Regions from separate parts of the Pseudoalteromonas sp. NGC95 genome, predicted to be linked through region 1. Evidence: predicted binding sites of a transcription regulator. Region 1 holds the regulator's gene; each other region holds the start of a gene.
The links. Region 1 encodes LexA, which represses DNA repair genes until DNA is damaged. Its sites were predicted from a motif close to TACTGTATNNNNATACAGTA; they were not measured.
Positions count from the first base shown of each region.

Region 2: I6E70_RS06000 (exonuclease domain-containing protein) is a predicted target of LexA. The motif match lies at 2,538-2,557, and genes of this name have one in related genera.
Region 3: I6E70_RS18485 (SulA-like leucine-rich domain-containing protein) is a predicted target of LexA. The motif match lies at 2,131-2,150, and genes of this name have one in related genera.

Region 1 covers NZ_JADYWR010000016.1:69,533-74,805, reverse strand. Annotated here, with positions in the region: gene I6E70_RS14905 (DnaJ C-terminal domain-containing protein) at 1-932, shown strand, start outside; gene I6E70_RS14900 (chaperone modulator CbpM) at 932-1,252, shown strand; gene I6E70_RS14895 (membrane protein) at 1,328-2,053, opposite strand; gene I6E70_RS14890 (hypothetical protein) at 2,367-2,747, shown strand; gene I6E70_RS14885 (PaaI family thioesterase) at 2,748-3,188, opposite strand; gene lexA (transcriptional repressor LexA) at 3,356-3,973, shown strand; gene coxB (cytochrome c oxidase subunit II) at 4,457-5,273, shown strand, end outside.
Region 2 covers NZ_JADYWR010000005.1:21,710-26,982, reverse strand. Annotated here, with positions in the region: gene I6E70_RS06020 (sugar porter family MFS transporter) at 1-156, opposite strand, end outside; gene I6E70_RS06015 (hypothetical protein) at 582-1,037, shown strand; gene I6E70_RS06010 (competence protein CoiA) at 1,100-1,843, shown strand; gene I6E70_RS06005 (phosphatase domain-containing protein) at 1,946-2,440, opposite strand; gene I6E70_RS06000 (exonuclease domain-containing protein) at 2,569-4,731, shown strand; gene I6E70_RS05995 (hypothetical protein) at 4,867-5,273, shown strand, end outside.
Region 3 covers NZ_JADYWR010000029.1:128-5,400, forward strand. Annotated here, with positions in the region: gene I6E70_RS18475 (NCS2 family permease) at 1-1,292, opposite strand, end outside; gene I6E70_RS18480 (tetratricopeptide repeat protein) at 1,411-1,875, shown strand; gene I6E70_RS18485 (SulA-like leucine-rich domain-containing protein) at 2,173-2,607, shown strand; gene I6E70_RS18490 (YchJ family protein) at 2,646-3,125, shown strand; gene I6E70_RS18495 (GGDEF domain-containing response regulator) at 3,200-4,117, opposite strand; gene I6E70_RS18500 (DUF6172 family protein) at 4,311-4,613, opposite strand; gene I6E70_RS18505 (VC2046/SO_2500 family protein) at 4,793-5,273, opposite strand, start outside.

The DNA of each region.
Region 1 (5,273 bases):
CGCCTGATGCAGACGATAAAGCGGTTAAAGTAGCTTATAAAAAGTTAGCCAGAAAATATCACCCAGATGTAAGCAAAGAGCCTCAAGCAGAAGATAAGTTTAAAGAAATAGCAGAAGCTTACGAAGTCATTCATAACAAAGAAGAACGCACTAAATACGACGAGTTACGTCGTCATCAACAAAATCGTGCTCGTCAACAGCAAGGTAATTATGGTGGTAACAATGCTTCATCGCAAAGTAATTATCAGCAAAGCGATCCTCAAACCGATCAAGAGTTTTCTGATTTTGTTAATTCAATGTTTGGCGGCGCCGGTGGATTCAATCGTTCCGGGCAGAGCAGAAGTAACGCCGCTCGCGCGCAAAAAGGACAAGATGTGGAAATAGAGTTCCCGATTTTTCTTGAAGAGACTTTAGTTGATACCGTTAAGCCTGTTGAGTTTATGTTACCGCAGCGAGATAGTAGTGGTCGTGTCTCTGAAATTAAAAAATCACTTAAAGTGAAAATTCCCGCAGGTTCAGTAAATGGCGAACGAATTCGACTAAAAGGGCAAGGCGGATTAGGGTCAGCGAACGGGCAAAATGGCGATTTGTACTTACAAATTAGTTTAGTGCCCCACCCATTATTTGATGTTGAAGGTCATAACCTAAATATAGTCGTCCCTCTTGCACCATGGGAAGCGGCTCTTGGTACAAAAATAAATTTACCTACGTTGGCAGGCAAAATCCAATTAACTATTCCATCTAATAGTCAGTCTGGTCAACGCTTGCGTATTAAAGGTAAGGGATTAATGAGTAAAAAAGCCAAAGGTGATTTATTTGCTGTGCTTAAAATTGTTAATCCAACATCTGTTGATGATACCAGTAAAAAACTTTGGGAAGAATTAGCCGAAAAAGCTCACTTTGATCCCCGTAATAACTGGAGCAAGCCATAATGCAAATTATCGTGACACAAAAAGATGATTTACTTACTAGCAAAGAGCTATGTTTGAGTAGTGATATTAGCGAAGCAATTTTATATGAGCTAGTTGAGCACAATATTGCGGTTCCAATTGAGGGGAAGCATGTTACGCAGTGGCAATTTACGGTATCTGCAGTGACCTTAGTTAAAAAAGCGGCCCGTATTCAACATGACTTTTCGTTAGATTGGTCGGCAATAGCTTTAGTTTTACAATTGCTGGATGAGCGTGATGAGTTGATTTTCGAAAACGAAATGTTAAAGCGACATTTGAGTCGATTTAAACACTTGGAATAAAATCTGCCCTTGGGTACTTCCTAGGGCTTATTTACTCTTTGGTGAGAGTGCGCTAGTTCTTAAAAACCAATATGACTACTTTGATTTATTCTTACTTTTAATTCGGATAAATCGTTTTAGTCGTATGTTTTGCATAAGTAGTAATATTCCACTTAGGCAAAAAAGTACGCTGGTTGCTGCAAAACTAATAAGCAGCGGATTATTAAAATCCTCTCGCTCATCGTAATCCATAATATGTAACATCCAAAAAAAGTCGAAAATTCGCCATAGTGTGCTGCGAACGGTGACAACTCTGCCGTTATTTTCTGACAAGTACAGTGTTGTGTTAAATGTGTCGTCAAATTGTACCTGCCAAACATTGGTTTTATATCCAACTTCTCGCATACCTTGCTTTAGCAGTACAGCGCTTGTCACTTGAGCATCAATAAGTAAGTGTGCTTTAGCATTTGCGGTAATTTGTATTTTAGTTGGCGGCTCAAAAGGCCGGCCTGTTATACCGTTAAAGCTTTGCTGTTCATCTTTATTTATTACTGTAATTATAGGTGTGGTTAAAAAGTTCTCAAAAATTATTTGTGTTGGATTAACCACCTGAGATGCAATATCGTTAAGGGAGGCAACATAATCAGCCTGCGTAAATGGGTTATTAAGAGTACGTGTTGCAAGATGCTCCCCATGAACTTTATCAAGAGGAATAGCGCTCATGACTAAACCGCCTAATAGCCAAGCTAAAATTTGTAATGTGAGCAAATAACCGAGCCATTTATGTAACTTGCGAGCATACTTAAATATTTTTTTATTCATGTTTTAGTCTTATTATTTTTAGAGGCTAGTTTATTACATTAATGGGATTAGTTACTGCGACATTTTGTCGCAGTTTAAACTATAGCTTACTGTAATCATTTAAAAATAAAAAAGATTACACTTAAATTGCTAACATGACTTATTTGTTTAATTGAGCTGAGTGTTTGATATCCAGCTAGCTTTAAACGCTAAAAAATACTTAAAAGCTGCGAAATATCCATATAAAGTGGTTAATAGAGCATAGTTGATTTGGTATAACGGTAAAACTGCGTTAAAGTTTGCAATGAAATTATTAGAGGATAAATACGAAACGATGTCGGAAATTCAATTTTTAAATGTAGATCTTGAGCTTGAATCAAAGCAAGATATTAGTTTGCTAGTGGCAGACTTGAAAAAAGTCGCGACGATTTTACATTATGACAAAGACGAATACCGTCAATTAGCGCGTATTGAAGCAACAGGTGTAGTAAACACGCCTGACAAAGCAATAAACCATATATGTGAGCTTATTGAATCGTGTTCGCGTAACGCGCTAAAGCAATGGTTAAGCTGTTCACGTAGAACGTTTGATATTGGTTTTGAATCAGGCACTTCCCCTAAGTGCTTTAATCAAGCCTTAGATGCAGATACATTACTACGTATATCTGCGATTGGTGCGGGTATGGAAATTACAATTTACCCAATCGAAAAGTAACTACCTTCGCTCTACGACTGCTGCGGTCATTTTTGATACGCAGCACAGCTCATTGCGGCTATTTGTAATTTTTATTTCCCACACTGAACTACGTTTGCCAATATGAAACGCTCTTGCCGTTGCTGTTAAAGTGCCGTTGCGAGATGCTTTTAAATGACTTGCGCTAATTTCCTGCCCCACGCAGTAAAATTTTGTAAAATCGACAACAAAGTTAGCTGCATAGCTGGCAACTGTTTCGGCAAGTACAACGTTAGCACCGCCGTGAACCATTCCCATTGGGTTATGATGCTCAGGAATTGCCGGCATAGTGGCTACTAAGTAATCATCACCAATTTCAGTGACTTCTATTCCCATGGTTTTCATTAATGTTCCTTGGCCATCAATGCCTTGTTCTAACTGCTTGCACAGCTCTAAAGTGATGGGCTGGTACCAAATACTCATAATGACTCCTTTGCTTTTTTAATCATTTATAAACCTAGCTTTAGTTATATCCCTAAAATGTACACAAGTGAAATTACTTTGGCTATTTTAAGGCTTAATTTAAATTTGCGATTTTTATTTAACTGTATATACTCACAGTTAAATGTACTGTATGGAAAACCAGTTGTATGCGACCATTAACGAACCGCCAAGCTCAAATACTCGAACTAATTAAAGTTTTTATTAAAGACACTGGTATGCCTCCTACACGTGCTGAAATAGCGCAAACATTAGGTTTTAAAAGTGCCAATGCTGCTGAAGAACATTTAAAAGCACTTGCTAAAAAAGGCGCAATTAAAATGAAACCAGGTGCAAGCCGTGGTATTCAGTTAATTGAAGAAGAAGAGCCAGAACAATTAGGTTTACCGCTTATAGGGCGTGTTGCTGCTGGTTCACCTATTTTGGCGCAAGAGCACGTTGAAAGTCACTGCAAAATCGATCCATTAATGTTTAAACCGGCTGCAGATTTTTTACTACGCGTTAACGGTATGAGCATGAAAGATATTGGTATTATGGATGGTGATTTACTTGCTGTACATCGTACTCAAACCGCTGAAAACGGGCAAGTTGTTGTTGCCCGCCTAGACGAAGACGTAACTGTAAAACGTCTTGAGAAAGCGGGTCGTAAAGTATTACTTCATGCTGAAAACGACGATTTTGAATCTATTGAAGTAGATCTTGAGAATGAGTCTTTTAATATTGAAGGCTTAGCCGTTGGCGTTATAAGAAACGCTGATTGGATGTGACTTTAAAAATAGCTTTTAAACAAGCAGTTTTATAAATGCGTACTAATTAGTACGCATTTTCTGTTTTAAATTCGCACTAAAAATAGGGCATAAATAGCTCACTGACAATTTAAGCTGTAAACTTTTTTGCACTTATATTTTCCCCCTCCGAATGCGTTAAACCCCTTTGTTTTGCTCATCTTTTGAACTTCCTGTTACCTAGTTGGTTACTGATTTTTTATTAATTACTCAATATCACCTGATTGTTTTTTATACTAAAACTTGCTTGTTGTTCATTTTTTAGCTAATTATTAATGTGCTGAGCTAATAATAACTCACAGCTTTTTAGTTTTGAGAACACACAATATACACAAACCCGTTGTTGGCGCAGCAAAACCAATCAATATTAAATGAGATTGACTAAAAAAATAAAAATAACGAATTGGCGTTTAAGCCGTATGCCTCTTCGCTTTGCATTCGCAATAGCATCAAAGGAGCCGTCACATGGGTAAACTGACCTCTACCTTGTGGCTTATATTATGTGTTTTTTCGCACCCAGTTTTGGCTAACAGCCAATACAATATGCGCAAAGGCGTAACCGATATAAGCAATAATGTATATCAGCTGCACATGACCATATTTATAATATGTTGTGTGATTGGGGTGATAGTGTTCGCAATTATGTTTTGGGCACTTATTCATCACCGCAAATCTAAAGGGGCTGTACCTGCCCAATTTCACGAAAGCACTAAAGTAGAAATACTTTGGACTGCAATCCCGTTTGTTATTTTAATTGCTATGGCAGTACCAGCCACTAAAACCCTAATTGCAATGGAAGATGCCAGCAAAGCTGATCTCACTATTAAAATTACAGGCTCGCAATGGAAATGGCATTATGAATATATGGGTGAAGATGTAGAGTTCTACTCTATTTTATCTACCCCGCAAGATGAAATCGCGAATCTTGCAGATAAAAATCCTAACTACTTACTTGAGGTTGATAAGCCTCTTGTACTGCCAATAAATCAAAAAGTACGATTTTTAATGACTTCTGACGATGTTATTCACTCTTGGTGGGTACCTGATTTTGCAGTTAAAAAAGATGCGAACCCCGGCTTTATAAACGAAACATGGACGAACATAAACGAAGAAGGTACTTACCGAGGCCAATGTGCTGAGTTGTGTGGTAAAGACCATGGCTTTATGCCCGTTGTGGTGGTCGCTAAATCTGAAGCTGATTTTAAAACATGGCTTGCAGATGCAAAGCAGGCTAAACAAAAAGCAGCATTAGCAGATGCCGCATTACTTGATAAAACCCTCC
Region 2 (5,273 bases), on a different contig from region 1:
ATTACCGAGCGCCGACACCGTGCCGTTAATAACGCCCGAGTCAAAACCAAATAAAAAGCCACCAATAGCAGCAACTGCCGATATAAATATTACGTAAAAAAGAGAGGTGTTTTCAGCTGTGTTGGCTGAGTGGGAAGGCGGTGTGTGCGTGGTCATTATATGCCCTGAAAGTTAAATTAAATTTAAAGGAACATAATATCGTAAAGCGTTATGGTTGAATACATTTGTGCAGGTATAACGATTTAGCGGGGATAAATTAAGCCGTTCTAATACCTTTAAATTAAAGGTATTAGTCTAAAGGCGTTGGATTAAGTACTTTTAACTTAAGTACCGTTTTTTGAATAGCGCAGACTGAATCTCAATAAACAATGTGCTTTGTATAGTAAGTGCCTGTTTAGCCAATATTACTGCTCTCACCCTTTTGGTATGTTTTTGCAATTACATAAACTGATATGAGGTTTAGTAATTGTTTACATGTGGTTATTTGGTGGTTAAGGTTAATAGATTATAAAATAGGGACATTTGTCGGTTTATAATGCGTCAAATGTCGTAAATTAAACTGTCATATTTATAGAGATAGCATGTCTGTAATTCGTAGCTCAGTTTTTCAAATCATTTTTAAATCAATGTTTTTACTATTATTTAACTGTATCGGATTCTTTGCAATATATGCTGTCGCTCTTTTATTCCTTAGCGAGAGCAATACTTCGTTATCGCCAAATGAACAACTTTTGGCGTTAATTCTCGCTTTGGTTACAACATCTATTTTTGCTTGGTGGATGGTACTTAGCTTTCGCCAATACGAAATCAAAATAGACAGTGAAGTAATCCTACTTAAAGGATTATCTGGCTGGAAAAAGATTGACAAAACTTTTCCACTCTCCGATCTTGACGGTGCAGAATTAGGAACGGATTTAGCTTTATTCAAGGGAAAAAAATTGGTGGCGAAACTTTCAATGGTTTCTATAGCATTTGACAATCATTCGCTAAATAAAAGTATTACAAAAACTTTACCCGCTCCTGAATTGGGTAAATAAATATAACAAGCCAATCCAGCAGCGGCTGATAGAGGCATTATACAACCGAGTGTTATGTACTTATGAAATTTTCATTAGTTGACGGATTTAAGCAAGCTCCTCTGCCCAAGATGAAAGGGGTATGTATATATTGTGGTAGTCCAACCGTAGCAAAGTGTGGTTCAAAAATTAGATGGCATTGGGCGCACAAGGTAAAATGTAGTTGTGATCCTTGGTGGGATAATGAATCCCAATGGCATCGAGATTGGAAAAATCATTGGGAAGATCATAATCAAGAAATAGTATACTTTGATAAAAGTGGTGAAAAGCATATTGCAGATGTTGTTAATGAGCAGAATATTGTAATTGAATTTCAAAACTCCCCAATGTCTGAAGCTGAGTTGAAATCAAGAGAGGATTTCTACGGGGATATGATTTGGGTAATTAATGGTCGTAATCTAGCGAAAAACATAAAATTACGTGCGATGCTTCCTGATCCTCTGCATGAATCAATGGAAGATATATCTATTCATTCAAGTAATCATAAAACTCATTTCGTTTATTCTTTTATTTCTGAGTATCGAGGTCCGAATGAGTTAGTAGAAATACATAGCTCAGATAAAATAGATGGAATAATTAAATCCACGCATGTAGGACACTTCCTCTTTGAGTGGAAAAGGCCTAGATATGTTTGGTTTAAAGCAACAAAACCAGTTTATTTGGACTTTGGACAAGGTGTCATCTGGCAATTAATGCGTTTTAACAATTATAGTAGTTTCTGTATTAAGGCATGTATTAAAAATGATTTCTTGGCAAAGTTTAAATGAGTTACATAACAAGTGATCAATCTTATCAGTGCTAATTCATTACAGGCTATAAATAGAATTATTGGCACTATTTATAGTGCTAAATCTTCCCCAACCTCTGTCTTACACCTCAAAGTTCTCAAAGTACTCTTTTTGCAATTCTATAGTAAGCGCTTTAGGGCGAATGCCTTGTACTAGGCTGTATACTTCTTCTTTTGTGTAACCTGCCGAATTTAAAATAAGCGCAGCGACCAAACCTGTGCGGCCTGTGCCGCCTTTACAATGTATGGCAATGGTTTGTTTGTGTTGTATGGCCTGTAATATGTCGGTTTTGTGGGTGTTCCAGCTTGATGTAAAAGGCTGTTTGGGTGCTTCGTCGTCATTTATTGGTAAATGAAACCAGGTTATATCGTGCTTATTGCACTCACTATTAATTGTTTGTACGTTGTTTTTTTCAAGTTCTTTTTGCGGCATAAGCGAAAGCAGCATGTTAGTGCCAGCAGCTTTTAATGTAGCGATTGAATCCGCTAGGTTTTGCGTTTTTGTACCAGGGCAGGGCGTAAAAATAATATTTGCGCCGTTATTGAGTGATAAAACATCGTACGGATGCGCGCTCATGGTAAGTCCTTTATTTTTAATGAATTTGCTTTTATACACTCACTATAGCGTGTTTTAGTTACAAGTTTAAGATTGAATAATAAGCGCAAACACTAGATACTGTTTTTATATACAGTTGTGGCGATATTATGAAAAAAGAATTACCAGCAAAATACTATTTAGCGCATTTTAGAGAGCTTATTGAGTTTGTAACAAGTAAATGTATGCATTTACTTGAGCCTAAACATAGTGAATTTATTAGTAAAATTAACCAGCTAGATGAGCAAAGCCAGTGCATGTTGGCGCGGGTGTATTCGCGCAAGCCTTATTTGGTGCAGGCGCAATCGCTTAATTATGAAGAAATAACATCGCCGCATCAGGCTATTTATACGCTAAAAAAAGCGGGCATTTTATTTGAGCCAAACGAGCAGCATTATTCGCAGCTTTTAGCGCACCTAACTAAGCCTTCTTTGGTTGAGTTACTAAGTAACTACCCAGAGCAAATAAGCTTTAAAAAGAGCGCCGCTAAAGGCGCGCTGGTGGATATTGCGCGTGATTTTTTTAAAGCATGCCCACAAGAGCTTGCACCACTTTATAGCCAGTATGTAATTAATAATCGCAATGACTACTACGAATATTTTGAGTTTTTATTTGCAGGCAAACTAAGCGGTGGTGATGTGAATCATCAAAATCGTTTTGTAATGCGAGACTTAGGCTTAACCGCTACACGCGAAGGACACAGTGAGAGCTTGTCACGCTTTGAAACACTTGACGAAGCGCAATCAAACTATTTACTAAACCGTTACCGGTTAGCATTTAAAAACATTATAGATGAGAGTGATTACGTTGCTTTAGCGTCGCAGGTTTTAGTGCAAGCTGCACATGGTGCAATTGCCGTCGTATTAAAAAATAAATTATTAGTTAGGCTTTATAGGCAGCTAAAAACAGTTGATAGCGAACTTGCTTTTAGCTTACTTGAAGGGTGCGTGGATGATAGCGAAGCACAAGAAATTCAAATAAGAGAGCAATACAGGCTTGGCAATAAAGAGTGGGTAAAAGCTCGATTAGAAGCCATTATCGAAAACCCGCTCACTGATGATTTACTGTATTTTGCTGACGATTTTTTAATGCGTAAGTTTAATAAAAAAACACGTTCGCGTTTAAGTGCCATGCTTGCCAACACTCAGTGCGTGCTAGAAATAGATGAACTGTACCGAGGTGAAGTAGAGCAGGGCGTAAACGATTATTATACTCGCCAAGGTATGGCTGTATTTAATACCGAAAACACGCTTTGGCAAAGTTTGTTTGGTTTAGTATTTTGGCATGAGTTATTTGTGGAGTCGCCTTATCCGCCATGCAATGAGTTTGATATTTATCCGCAAGTATTAAGGCTTGGTAATTTTTATGAAGCGCAGCAAATACAGATAAATGAGCGTTTAGCTCAGTGCCAAACGCCGCAAGCATTACTTAATTTGGTATGCAAAAATGCAGCGCAATACTTTGATCAACCTAACGGTTTGTTTAGATGGCGCAGCAATTTATTAGAGCCACTAGAAGCGCTTATTTTAAACAGCCCTATTAAGGCGCTAATTGCGCATTTAACGGCTATGAGCAAACATTATTTACAACTAAAAGACGGCTACCCCGACTTAATGGTTATCAATAATGGCCAAGTACATTTTGAAGAGGTAAAAGCCCCAGGCGATAAGCTTAGGCGCAACCAACTTACCACTATTGATAATTTAAAAAATGTGGGCTTTACAGTACACATTGCTGCGGTTAAATGGTTTGTAGATCCACACCGTATTTACAGTGTGGTCGATATAGAAACCACAGGCGGCTTAAAAGGCGGTAACCGTATTACCGAAATAGGCCTTGTAAAAGTGCAGCACGGTAAAGTAATTGATACTTGGACAAGCTTAGTTAACCCCGAGCGCCATATACCCGGATTTATAACGTCACTAACTGGTATTAGCGACAGCATGGTTTATAACGCGCCCGTATTTGCAGAGGTTGTAAAACCACTAATTGATAAACTCGCAGGCAGTATTTTTGTAGCCCATAACGTTAATTTTGACTACGGCTTTATTAAAAAAGAATGCGAGATGGCAGGGCACTTTTTTAAAATGCCAAAAATGTGCACCGTGGTTGAATCGCGCAAAGCGTTTAAAGGCTTAAAGTCGTATTCGCTTGGTAATCTCTCATCGCATTTTAATTTAAATTTAACCAGCCATCACCGCGCATTGGCTGATGCAACCGCCACTGCCGAGCTGTTATTGCTGATACAAAATAGTGAAACGCTAACGCCGTAGGGTATTAGCTTACCTTTAAGTATTTGAAATTTAGGTAATAAGTGGTTTTATTGTAATTTTTTAATTTATTTTGGAATAAAGTGTTTTTGTAAATCGTCTTCTTTATGTCAATCCGACAAACTAGAGGACAAAACAATGACTAAATTAAATAAAATTGTAAGCGTAATGATGTTAAGCGGTGTGTGTACTTTTACAGGTGCAGTGCACGCCGCTGATATTGAAATATCTCAGTCAACGTCGGCTCAGCAACAAACATCTACATCTATTGCGCTTTCACAAAACGGTTTAACAGCCAGTGGTAGCAATGACACAAACGCATCTAACAATACACAAGTAACGGCTGATGACTCGCAAGATACAGATTCAACGGCAAATAACACGCGAACTCCAGCGCAAGAAAGCAGCGAGGCCGCAGAGCCTGCAAATTCATTAGTTGCATCTGCCAGCTCATCTTTAAATAACTCATTGAATGCATCGGCATCGTCTTTAAATGCCACAGGCAATACCACAGTCAATACAGCACTTGATGCAACCGCGCAGTT
Region 3 (5,273 bases), on a different contig from region 1:
TAAGACAAAAATGCAAACTTGAAAACAAACAAGGCTGTTAATATCCAAACACTAATACTGACTTGATCTTGCTTACCGCACAAGACTTTAACCGCCGTATAAGATATAAAACCAAGTGCAATACCGTGCGCAATCGAAAACGTTAATGGTGTCATTAGTAATACCACAGTAACAGGAATTGCATCGGTCATATCATCCCAGTTTACAAACTTTAAATTTTGCAGCATCAGAACAGCTACATATAAAATAGCGCCTGCCGTAGCATAAGCCGGTACCATTTGTGCAAGCGGTGCAAAAAACATCATTAGTAAAAAGCAAATGCCTACAACTACAGCTGTTAAGCCAGTACGTCCGCCAACAGATACACCAGCAACCGATTCTATATACGATGTAGTCGTAGACGTACCTAGCATCGCACCTGCAATTGTTGCTGAGCTGTCAGCACTTAATGCGCGCCCTAAACGAGGCATGTTACCTTTTTCATCAGCTAAACCTGCTTTTTGAGTTACCGCAACTAATGTACCCGAAGTATCAAAAAGATCGACAAACAAGAAAGCAAAAATAACACTCATCATTGATATATCAAAAGCGGCTGCAAAATCTAGCTGCATAAAAGTAGGCATTATTGATGGTGGCATAGCCATAACACCGTGATATTCAACAAGCCCCAAACTTAAAGCAATGCCAGTCACTAATAAAATACTAATAAGCACGCCACTTTTAAAATCGCGGTATAAAAGCGCTGCAATTACAAAAAAGCTTAATATAGCCAATAACGGTCCTGGAGAAGTAATGTCGCCCAACTGTACTAATGTTGCCGGGCTTGAGACAATAATGCCTGCATTTTTAAGGGCAATTAATGCTAAAAAAGCACCTATACCCGTTGCGATTGCTCGCTTGAGCACCAGAGGTATGGCATTAATAATCCACTCTCTGACTTTAAATAAGCTTAAAAACAAAAATATACAACCCGACATAAATACAGCCCCTAACGCGGCTTGCCAGGTATAACCCATTCCTAATACGACACCATACGTAAAAAAGGCATTTAGTCCCATACCAGGCGCTAATGCTAATGGATAGTTAGCCCATAAACCCATTATAAAACAGCCTATCGCAGCTGCTATACATGTCGCTACAAATGCAGCCCCTTGATCCATCCCAGCCTCTGCGAGCATAGCCGGGTTTACAAATACAATGTATACCATAGTTATAAAGGTAGTTAGGCCAGCAACGCATTCGCGTTTAACTGTTGAATTATTTTCGCTCAGTTTAAATAAGGCTTCGAACATAATAAACTTGTGATAGTAAAAAGTGGCGAGATTTTAACATAAAAATTATCTTTTACAGGACATTTTACCTTGCTATATACTAAACTGTTAGAGTAGTTAAAATAATAAATGAACCAATATGCTTAAAACAACACCTTGTGAGCAAGACTTAGAGCAACAGCTAGATAATATTTTAGGTTTTGTTACTCAACCCGAAAATACCTCTGTGCCCGTTGATAATAAAAAAGATGAGCAAAGTACGTTAAATAAAGCCCTATATTATTTAAAAAATAATCAAGCTCCATTGGCTGCAAAATGGATGCGACTTGCTGCAATGGCGGGAAACCATAGAGCACAGTTTTATTTAGGTTTATTCTTTGTGAAAGGTGAAGGCGTGCCACAAAGTGTATTTCATGCTGTAGCTTGGTTAAGCTTAGCAAGTAGCCAAGGGTACGCCCCTGCCACTGCAGCGGTTACAGATATACGCAAACATATCGAAACTAAGCGATTTAAAGATGCTCAATGTTATGCGGCAAGTTTGTACGAACAAATCCACCAACTCCAGTTTTCTCATATGATCCCTCGCACGAGTGAAAACACATAAGCTAGCTATAGCATAAGTACTGTATGCAGTGTAAAAAATACTGTATATGGTTACAAAGATAATCCTATACAGTATAAAACCCCAAAATGAAGACACTGCTCAAAAATTTATTTTTAGAATACCTTCTCAAAAACGACCCTATAACAACCTGATTAATAAAGAATTATAAATTAAAAAAATAAAAACAATGATCAAAAGCTGAATAACTGTACAAATAAATAGCATAAAAGGCTTGCACGAAAGCACTGTATAAACTACTGTATATGAATACTGTATAAAAACCCAGTGAGTGAAATTATGTTACAGCCTATTACCGTAAGAACAGTTAAAAGTTACCAACAAGATGAGCAAAGCGATTGCGTGAATTTGATTCAAATTGAAGATGAAATTTCAGCGACCTTTGAGCTTTTAAAAGTATTACACCAATACAATAGCTCTAATGCATGGACGTTACTAATTGCTCCAGATCACGTACCTAGCAAAGCTTTACTTGACTCATGCTCTATTGATACAAGTAAATTACTTGTTATTAGACAGAAGCACCTAGTAAATTTAGAGTATGTATTAAATTCTGCATTACATAACGGAAACTTTGCAGCGGTAATTACCTGGACCGATATAGTTAATAACCAACTACTTACGAATCTATCGTTCGATTTAAGTAAAACGAATACAAAACTATACTGTTTTACTAAAAAGTCTCAAACAACAGAGATATCACTCGCCCAATAAGCTTGTTAAACTAATGTTTTAGACTTTGTATTATTATTATGACTTCACTCAATACCACATTATGTTTTTGCAGCAGTGGGCACAATTATGCCGATTGCTGCGAGCCGCTTCACTTATCTGTTAAGCAAGCTGATTCTCCTGAACAACTTATGCGCTCACGATTCAGTGCTTATGTTATTAAAAATGCAGAATATGTTTATCAAACCTACGCAAAAGAAAAACAAGCTGAAAATCCGGTTAAAGAAATCAATGATTTTGCTAACAGCTGTCGATTTATAAATCTTGATGTAATTGGGTCAAGCCATGATGGAGATACCGGCACTGTAGAATTTAAAGCCCAATATTTTTATCAAAACTTATTTTGTGAGCTTCACGAAAAATCGCAGTTTATTAAAGAAAACACTCAATGGCGTTATTTAGATGGCACTATATATCCTGTTGAAGATATTAAAGTGGGCAGAAATGATGACTGCCCATGTGGTAGCAATAAAAAGTACAAAAAATGTCATAGCGTGTAATAAATAATCTTATTTAATATTTATCACCTACAAGGTGTTTTTAAGTGGCAAAGTGATTTATTAGCTAGCTAAACTTAAAAACACACTTGGTTACGACCTTGCATTTTGGACTCATACATTTTTTCATCTGCGATCTGCAAGGTGTTTTTGTTATTTACGTACGGTTGTAGGGTTGCACCGCCAATACTAATAGTCACAAAGTCATATTCTGAATATCTGTGTAATATTCCTAAATCGACCACATTTTGTTTAATTTTATCAGCAACACAAATCGCACCTTCAGTGCTTGTATGCGGTAGAACAACTACAAACTCTTCGCCGCCGTAACGCGCAACAAAATCGGTTGGCCTTTGCAAACTATTAGTAATAGTTTGTGCAACAAGGTTTAAAACCGTATCGCCTTGCACATGACCATAAAGATCGTTGTATTGCTTAAAGTAGTCTATATCGATGAGTAATAGTGCATAGTCGACTTTTTCTCGTAAGGCGCTTCGTTCCATTTTAGAAAAATGCGCATCAAAATAACGACGATTGAATACCTTTGTTAAATCATCTAGAAATACTTTTTGATTGAGTAAGTCATGTTGCAGTTTCATCGTAATATGGGCGCGCACTCTTCTATATAAAGTTTCCGAGTTAGTTGGTTTCTTTATAAAATCTACAGCCCCTGCTTCCCAGCACTCTTCTTCTTGATTTTCAGATGAGGTGACAAAAATAACGGGGATATCTTGTGTTTCAGATATATTTTTTAATTTTAGACATGTTTCAATACCACTCATTCCTTCCATATTAATATCGAGTAGTATTATATCTGGCGGATTATGTTTACAAATTTCAATCGCATCCTCACCACAGCTCGTTGTTGTTACACTAAAATGCTCTGATAATATTTTTTTTAATACAATTAAGCTTAATAGCTGATCGTCAACGACAAGTACCTTAGAGCTCTTTAAGCTTAATTTCAATTGGTGGTCAGAGTAATTTATAGGCATGGTACAACTGTTTTGTTTTTTTAATTAAACACACCCTATATTACTATATTTTGTTATGCAAATGTTAATAAATCGAAATTCTACTTATTAGTTACTAATAAAAATGATTTATGGTGAATCTTTAATGCATAAAAACAAAAAATGAGCCACTTGGGCTCATTTTAAAACTTCGAACACTTAATTAAATTAAGTGTTATTCGTCATCATCTAAATCTAACTGTTGACGTTGAGCAGGTCGAGCTAAAATCTCTACATAGAAAGAGGTCAAACCTTGCTTTTCAATTTCGCCAATTTGGTTACTTAATTCAGCAACGTGCACAACTTGCGCATCTTCAGCTGTGTTACCAAACTTACAGTCAAATGCCCAATAGTCAGCATCTTCAGGTAGCGTTTTATTACGCTCTCTTTTCAAATATTTTTTCACTTCGTGCTTTGCAGCATCAACCATACGAGGGTATTTGATTTTCTCGTGATTTAGCGTGAATGTTTTCTTCATTACGTTCCTAATTACCTTGGTTTAATGATAATGGCATTTCATGTCATACCATTTGACGCCATTATAGCAATTGCATTTAATTTTTGGATGCTTTTTTTTCATTAAATCAATTATTAGCAAATATATAAAGCAGACCCGTTATAAAGCATATATTAACTGGTGATTATTACAATCATATATCACACCGCAATGAGCTGAAGTGGTTGATGTAATGCATCATTATTAAGGCTGTCGTAAAAAGCAGCTGCATCTATAGGGGGATTAGCTAGTTGAGTTTGTCCGCTTTTAATTCTTCTTCTGACGGCAAGCTCACAGTTATCTATTATATTAAGTGGAATATGCTTATCATCATTTCTAATCGCAAGTGGTTCAGGGCTTAAGCATTGTCTTAACTTAATACTTGTCATACCACAGCGCTCTCCTTCTTGAGATATTAATGATGCATTAAATTGTCCAACCAACATATTATATTCATCAGGGGCTAAAAGTTGCTTTGGACCTGCGCCAAATTGCTTTCTTAACGCCTCTTCTTCTATAACTAAATTATCTATTTCAGTTTTTGGTAAATGAAATTGACTAAAGTCGAGTGCGTCATGTGACAGCATCGCTAATAATAGTGCAAATTCGCCACGGCGATTTTCATGAACACTATTATTGAGT